Regions from separate parts of the Mycolicibacterium baixiangningiae genome, predicted to be linked through region 1. Evidence: riboswitches for the same ligand, from Rfam matches in the RefSeq annotation. Region 1 holds a riboswitch; the other holds the start of a gene.

Region 1 (4,043 bases):
GCCGGACACGTGGGTGCGGACGGCCGGGTGGCCTTCGACGCGCCGTACCGGGTCATCACCGCACAGCGGCGGCCCGCGTGACACAGATGAACACAAAACCTTTGGTGTTCGAGCAGAGCAGCGAATCATGCAGCCGTACGGTCGCTTCGGTCATCCGAACCGTAGTTCTGCTCGGCGTGCTGGTGAGCTTCCTCGTGGCCTGGGTTTTCTAGCTGCTCAGCATTCGACCAGGTTCACCGACACGTTGATGGCGAGACCGCCCGTCGAGGTCTCCTTGTATCGGGTGTGCATGTCGGCGCCCGTGGTGCGCATCGTCTCGATGACCTGATCGAGGCTGACGCGGTGAGTTCCGTCGCCCCGCAGCGCCATTCGCGCGGCATTGATCGCCTTGCCGGCGGAGATGGCGTTGCGTTCGATGCACGGGATCTGCACCAACCCCGCAATGGGGTCACACGTGAGGCCGAGGCTGTGCTCCATCGCGATCTCCGCGGCGTTCTCGGCCTGATGCGGTGTGCCACCGAGCACTTCGGCCAGCGCGCCCGCAGCCATCGCCGCGGCCGAACCCACCTCGCCCTGACAACCGACCTCGGCGCCGGAGATGGAGGCGCGCTCCTTGAACAGCGACCCGATGGCACCCGCGGTCAGCAGGAAGCGGACGGTGGTCTCGTCGGGATCCGCGGCTCCGGCGCGGGTGTAGTGCACCGCGTAGTGCAGAACGGCGGGAACGATGCCCGCCGCCCCGTTGGTGGGTGCGGTGACCACGCGCCCGCCGGTGGCGTTCTCCTCGTTGACCGCCAGTGCGACGAGGTTGACCCAGTCCTCGGCGAATTCCGGTTTGCGGTCGGGGTCTTCGGCATCGAGGCGCTCGAACCAGGCCTTGGCCCGACGCCGCACACCCAGTACACCGGGGAGCAGGCCGTCGCGGCGGATGCTGCGCTGTTCGCACTCCATCATGACATCGCGGATGTGCAGCAATCTGGTCCGGACTTCTCCCCGTGTGCGGCTGTAGGTTTCATTGCGCAGCACGACCTCGCTGATCGGGACGTCCAAGCGGTCACAGATGCCGAGCAGCTCGTCGCCGGAGGTGTACGGCAGCTGCACCGGCGGCGCGGCGACGCCGTCGTCATGCGCCGAATCGTCGTCATGCGCCGAATCGTCGGTGACGACGAATCCGCCGCCGACGGAGAAGTAGGTCTCATCGGCCAACACATCGCCCCGGGCGTCGAGGGCCGAAAAGCGCATACCGTTGCTGTGCGTCGGCAGCACGATCTCGGGATGCAAGGCGATATCGCGTTCGCTGAGCCGCACGGGCACGGTCGCGTCGACACGGGTGATGCCGGTCTGCGCGATCTCGCGGGAGCGCAATTCCTTGTGTCTGGTCGGAATCGTCTCCGGCCGGCACCCTTCCAACCCGAGCAGGATGGCCGACATCGTGCCATGGCCGGCGCCCGTCGCGGCCAGCGATCCGTAGAGGTCGATGCGCACGTCGGCGAGCCGGTCCAGGAGGTGCCGATCCCGCAGCGTGGCGGCGAACCGATTGGCCGCACGCATCGGACCGACCGTGTGCGAACTCGACGGGCCGATGCCGATCGAGAACAGGTCGAACACGCTGACTGTCATGGCCGTGCCAGCTCCGGGTAGAGCGGATAACGCGTGGCCAGGTCATGGACCTCACCGCGGAGCGCGGCCAATTCGTCCGCGCCAGAGGCGATCAGCGCCTTGGCGATCAGGTCGGCGACGGTCCGGAAGTCGTCAAGGGTGAACCTGCGGGAGGAGTGCGGCTGGACGTTGGCGTACTCCGTGCCGAACAGCGCCTTCACCCGGTCGATCGCGAGTTGTTCGACGCCGTCGACGAATTCGCATCCGCCGTAGTAGCGCCGACCCGGGTACCCCTCGGCGTACTTGTTGGTCAGCACCGACCCCTGAGCCTGCATCACCGCCAGCGGCGCGTAGTTCTCCGAAGCGATCATCTCCAGGCCTGTCTCCTGGCGTAGCCGCTCCTGGTCGATCAGATGCGCGATCTCGGGGTCGAAGCCGGCTAGGGGTTCGTTGAGGACGGTCATGACGAGAGTTCGTTCGCCTCGGCGTATTCGGCGGCGGTCATCAGGGCTCCCAGCGCCGTCGCCTCGACGGCGAAGAGCCAACCTTCCCCGTACGGGTCCGCCGACACGATGCTGGGGTCTTCTACGGCGGTGGTGTTGATCTCGGTGACGGTTCCGGTCACCGGGGCGACCAGATCGGACACGGATTTGGTGGATTCCACCTCGCCGCACGCCGCACCGGCGGTGACCTCGGCGCCGACATCGGGCAGGTCGAGGAATACCAGGTCGCCGAGGGCTTCGGCGGCGACGCGAGTGATACCGATTCGGACAGGTTCAGCGGGCACCTCGGCGGAGGTGAGGGTCACCCACTCATGGTCGGAGCTGTACAGGCGGTCATCGGGAAGGTCGGACGTGGTCATCGTAATCCTCTCGGCGGCAATCGATCAGGAGCGGGGGCGCGTGTAGAACGGGGGTGCGGTCACCGTGTAGTCCACAGCCGTGCCGCCTGCGGGCCCCGGACGGCGATTTCACCCATGTGGCTGAGGTCGAACAGGCCGGCGGCGGTGCGCACGGCGTGGTGTTCGGCGAGCTCGCTGGTGTACTTCAACGGCATCTGCCATCCGGCGAAGTCCGTGAACGCTGCGTTCAGTGCGGCGTGCTCGTCATACAGCGCGGGGTGGTTGTTCATGCGTCTGCCGATGTCGGGGTCGGCACGAAAGGATGTCGGGACATGAGGGCAGCTCCAAGGTTCGAAAGCCCGGTGCGCACCGGGCCGGCGCCCTCCCCGCTCTGTCCTGAAACCTGAGAGTCTGGGACGCCGCGGACGGCGTCGTACACCTTCGGTAAGAGCCGCCTTCGCGGGCGGATCTTGTCTCCAGAGTTGCCTCGGCGTCGCGGTACTTGGGCCTGAGAGATTCCCGGGGAGGAGATTGCTCCTACGGCGCCTCGAGTTCGAGGTTCTCCCACAACGCGTCAACGGCGTATTCAGTTTGTTGAGTCCACAACATACACCCGCTCGATCAGCGGCAAGCCCACTACGCTCCGATGAACTCCCAGGCGCCATAGCCGATCGAGACGGCGATCGACGCCGCCGCGATGGCGACTCCCGCGAACACCAGGGTGCACTCCGGCGCCCCGAACCTCGAGGGCCGGGCCCAGGTGCGGTCGGAGTAGGCGCCGAATCCGCGCGCTTCCATCGCGGTCGCCAGCTTCGAGCCGCGGCGCAGTGCGAAGACGAGCAACGCGAACGCCTGGCCCAGCGCTCGCCGCACGCGGGCATGATCAGCGACGCCGCGGGCCCTGCGCGCGTAGCCCAGGTAGCGCCAGTCCTCGCGCAGTAACCCGACCAGCCGCATCCCCGCCAGCGCCCCCACGACGAAACGGGAGGGCAGTCGGAAGATCTGACCCAGTCCGTCCGCCAGTTCCGTCGCCTGCACATCGAGGAACAGGAACACCGACGGCAGCGCGATCGCCAGGACGCGCAGGAACATGGCCAACGCCAACTCGATGGAGCCGTCGCTGACGTTGATCAACAGGAAATGCCAATGCACGGTGCCGCTGACCTCACCGTAGAGAAGGTTGGTGAGGGCGGTCAGCCCGGCTGCGACGGTGATCAATCCGCCGCGAATCAGGAAGGACCGCAGCCGGACTCCGAGCAGCACCAGGAGCGGAATCTCCAGCACGAGCGCGGTGAGCGCCGAGACCCAGTCGACGCTCAACACGAGGGCGACGGCGATCACACCGGCGGTCAGGAGCCTCGCGACCGGGTTCACCGTCCGGCGGGCGCCGAGGGTCATCGTGTACCGCCGGCGGGCTGGGGCGCGGCGAGCGCAGGAAGGTCGATGCGGTCGTCGGCGAGTATGTGGACGAACTCGGCGTCGTGGGTCACGGCCACCACCGCCGTGCCCTCGTCGGCGATCTCGGCGAGCAGGTGGATCAGCTCTTCCCAGGTGCGGCGGTCCTGCCCGAAGGTCGGTTCGTCGAGGACGATGACGCCGGGTC
Region 2 (4,043 bases), 3.0 Mb from region 1:
CGACACCATCTATCTGCGCGGCCAGATCGGTCAGGATCTCGACACCGCGGCCAACGTCGGCGTCGGCGATGTCACCGCACAGGCAGAACAGGCGATGGCCAATATCGCCACCCTGCTCGGCGAAGCCGGCGCATCGCTGAACGACATCGTCAAGGTGACCGTCTACCTCGTCGACCCCCGGTACCGGGAGAGCGTCTACCGGGTGATGGGCCGCTGGCTGCGCGGTGTTCACCCGGTGTCCACGGGTCTGGTGGTCAGCGCGCTGGCCCGACCGGAGTGGCTGGTCGAGATCGACGCGGTCGCGGTGCGGCAGGCGGGGTCATGACCTTCTCGCTCGCCGCCGTCGACCGCGACACGGGCGCACTGGGGATGGTCATCTCCTCGTCCTCACCCGCGGTGGCGTCGCGCTGCCTGAACATCCGGCCGGGTCTGGGGGCGGCCGCCAGCCAGAACGTCACCGATCCGCGCCTGGGCGGCCTGCTACTCGACCGGCTCGCGGCCGGTGACAGTCCACGGGAGGCCATGTCCGCCGTCGTCGCCGGCCACGAGATGCGGGACTACCGCCAGCTGACCGTGCTGGACCGCACCGGCCGCTGCGCGGCGTTCAGCGGGGCCGGGTCACTGGGCAGGCACTACCACCTCGAGGGCGACGGTGTGGTGGCCGCGGGCAACATGCTCGCGGGACGGCAGACGATCACCGGCCTGGTGCGCGGCTATGAGCGTTCCACCGCAACAGAATTCGAACGCAGACTGCTCGACGGACTGGCCGCCGCACTGACGGCCGGTGGAGAGGAGGGCCCGGTCCACGCGGCTGGGCTGCTGGTCTACCGCGAGGTGGAGTGGCCGGAGACCACACTGCGGGTGGACTGGGCGGACGACCCGTACGAATCGCTGTGCGCGCTATGGGACGTCTGGGCGCCGCAGCGCGACGACTACGTCCGGCGTGCGCTGGACCCTGCGGCGGCACCGTCGTTCGGGGCGCCCGGTGACCTCTGAGTTCACCGACGACCCCGATGTGACCCTGCGGCGGAAGCGGGCGGCGCAGGGGTGTTTGAACCGGCGCTGGGACACGGTGCGCACGATCAGCACCGATCTGCACGCCGACCCGGAGACCGCGTGGCACGAGGTGCGCGCCCACCGTCGGCTCACCACGCTGCTCGAATCGGAGGGATTCGCCGTCGACCGCCGAGCGGGAGGGCTCGACACCGCCTTCCACGCCACCGCGGGGATCGGCCCCGTCCACGTGGCATTCGTGGCGGAGTACGACGCGCTGCCCGGGCTGGGCCATGCCTGCGGGCACAACCTGATCGCGGCGGCCTCGGTCGGCGCGGCGCTGATGGTGTGCGCAGCCGAAGACGAGGTGCCCGGCACGGGGCTCACGGTGCACGTCATCGGCACACCGGCCGAGGAAGGCGGCGGCGGCAAAATCCTCATGCTGGAGGCCGGACAGTTCGCCGGCATCGATGCCGCCCTGATGATGCACCCCGGCCCGGCCGACGCCCCGAGGGCGGAGCCGTTCGCCGTTGCGCACTGGGAGGTCACCTACCGGGGCGTCGGCGCGCACGCCGCGGCATATCCCCATCTCGGGGTCAACGCCGCCGACGGGTTCACCGTCGCACAGGTCGCGATCGGACTGCTGCGCCAGCATCTGCCCCCGACGGTGCGGGTGCACGGCGTGGTCACCGAGGCGGGCACGGCACCGAACGCGGTGCCCGACCTCGCGACGGGCCGCTGGTACGTGCGTGCGGGCAGCCTGGCCGAACTCGATGACGTCGAGCGGCGGATACGGGCGTGTTTCACCGCGGGCGCCACGGCGACCGGATGTGAACTCCAGATCCGTGACGAATCGCCCCGCTATTCGGAGTTCCGCACCGACGAGCAACTTCTGGACTGGTTCGTCGGCAACGCCACGGCCCTCGGTCGCGACATGACGTCCCCACCGCCGGACGGCGCGGCGGCGATGAAGACGGCCTCGACGGACATGGGGAATGTGTCCCAGCACGTCCGGGCCATTCACCCGTACCTCGGCATCGGTTCGTTGCCGGCCGTGAACCATCAGCGCGCATTCGCCGATGCCGCGGTCGGACCGCTCGCCGAGCAGGCGCTGCGCGACGGTGCGACGGCGATGGCGTGGACGGCGATCGACTTCGCCGCGGACGCGGCCACCACCTCGCGATGCACGCCCGCCGGCGCAGCCCGCTAAACTGGTTTCGCATCGCCCGTGTGCGGGAGAGCTCCGTGACTGCCAGTCACGGGCGCCGAAGGAGCAACACCTCTCCGTCAACCTCTCAGGCACCCAGGACCGCGCACGGTTTCGATGCCTCTGGAAAGCGGTGGATCAGTGGTCCGCCCGCCCATGGGGAAAGGCGTGGTTCTCGACGACCGAGAACCACCGCCGAATCTCTCAGGCACCCCGCGCGGGTCGACGACAGAGGGAGAGGGACCGTCCAGCGGTTCTGCGCCCGGTAGGAGACCCACCCGTGCTCGATGCTCATCAGCCCCGTTTCGCCGACCGGCACATCGGTCCCGACTCCGACGCCGTCGCGGTCATGCTCGACACCATCGGTGTACCGGCGCTCGACGACCTCGCCGCCAAGGCGCTGCCCGTGAACATCCTCGACGCGCTGTCGGCCGACGGTGTCGCGCCCGGCCTAGAGTGCCTTCCCGCTCCCGCCTCGGAAGCCGAGGCGCTGGCCGAACTGCGCGCGTTGGCCGAGTCGAACACCGTTGCGGTGTCGATGATCGGCCAGGGCTACTTCGACACCCTCACGCCGCCGGTGTTGCGCCGCAACATCCTGGAGAACCCGGCCTGGTACACCGCGTACACCCCGTATCAGCCGGAGATCAGCCAGGGCCGCCTGGAGGCGCTGCTGAACTTCCAGACCATGGTCTGCGATCTGACCGGACTCGAGGTGGCCAATGCGTCGATGCTCGACGAGGCCACCGCCGCCGCCGAGGCCATGACGCTGATGCAGCGCGCCGGCCGCAGCAAGTCCACCCGCCTGGCCGTCGACGCCGACGTCTACCGCCAGACCGCGGCCGTCCTGGCCACCCGAGCCCAGCCGCTGGGGATCGAGATCGTCGCCGCCGATCTGCGCCAGGGTCTGCCCGAAGGCGACTTCTTCGGCGTGATCGTCCAGTTACCCGGTGCCAGTGGGGTGCTCGTCGACTGGGCGCCGCTGGTGGCGGAGGCGCACGAGCGCGGCGCCCTGGTCGCGGTCGGCGCGGATCTGCTGGCGATGACGCTGGTGACCCCGCCCGGTGAGTACGACGCCGATGTCGCGTTCGGCAGCACGCAGCGCTTCGGGGTGCCGATGGGCTTCGGTGGCCCGCACGCCGGCTACCTCGCGGTGCACACCAAGCATGCCCGGCAACTGCCCGGTCGCCTGGTCGGGGTGTCGGTCGACGCCGACGGCGCACCGGCCTACCGTCTCGCGCTGCAGACCCGCGAACAGCACATCCGCCGGGACAAGGCCACCAGCAACATCTGCACCGCGCAGGTGTTGCTGGCGGTGATGGCGGCCATGTACGCCAGCTACCACGGCGCCGAGGGGCTCACCTCGATCGCCCGCCGCGTCCACGGACATGCCCGCGCGGTCGCGACCGGACTCGTGGAGGCCGGGGTCGAGGTGGTGCATGACGCGTTCTTCGACACCGTGCTGGCCCGCGTGCCGGGCCGCGCCGCCGAGATCCGCGACGCCGCGAAGTCGCACGGCATCAACCTCTGGCAGGTCGATTCCGATCACCTCTCGGTTGCGTGTGACGAGGCGACCACCGCCGACCACGTTGCTGCCGTGCTGGCGGCGTTCGGTGCCACGCGTGGCGGCCAGCCGTTCGTCGGACCCGAGATCGCGACGCGCACTTCGCCATTCCTGACACATCCGGCGTTCACCCGGTACCGCACCGAAACCGCGATGATGCGCTATCTGCGTTCTCTGGCCGATAAGGACATCGCGCTGGACCGCAGCATGATCCCGCTCGGATCGTGCACGATGAAGCTCAACGCCGCTGCGGAGATGGAGCCGATCACCTGGCCGGAGTTC

What was found. Region 1 has a riboswitch for glycine ahead of I7X18_RS27970 (glycine cleavage system protein T). Riboswitches for the same ligand answer to the same signal wherever they lie in the genome.
Region 2: another riboswitch for glycine. It lies ahead of gcvP (aminomethyl-transferring glycine dehydrogenase); the one in region 1 lies ahead of I7X18_RS27970 (glycine cleavage system protein T).

The regions. Positions count from the first base shown of each region.
Region 1 covers NZ_CP066218.1:5,885,037-5,889,079, reverse strand. Annotated here, with positions in the region: gene I7X18_RS27990 (class I SAM-dependent methyltransferase) at 1-81, shown strand, start outside; gene I7X18_RS27985 (L-serine ammonia-lyase) at 217-1,620, opposite strand; partial or broken gene I7X18_RS27980 (serine hydroxymethyltransferase) at 1,773-2,063, opposite strand; gene gcvH (glycine cleavage system protein GcvH) at 2,060-2,461, opposite strand; partial or broken gene I7X18_RS27970 (glycine cleavage system protein T) at 2,542-2,730, opposite strand; glycine riboswitch at 2,927-3,017, opposite strand; gene I7X18_RS27965 (energy-coupling factor transporter transmembrane component T family protein) at 3,077-3,838, opposite strand; gene I7X18_RS27960 (ABC transporter ATP-binding protein) at 3,835-4,043, opposite strand, start outside.
Region 2 covers NZ_CP066218.1:2,911,625-2,915,667, forward strand. Annotated here, with positions in the region: gene I7X18_RS13600 (RidA family protein) at 1-325, shown strand, start outside; gene I7X18_RS13605 (DUF1028 domain-containing protein) at 322-996, shown strand; gene I7X18_RS13610 (M20 family metallopeptidase) at 1,022-2,203, shown strand; glycine riboswitch at 2,217-2,315, shown strand; gene gcvP (aminomethyl-transferring glycine dehydrogenase) at 2,481-4,043, shown strand, end outside.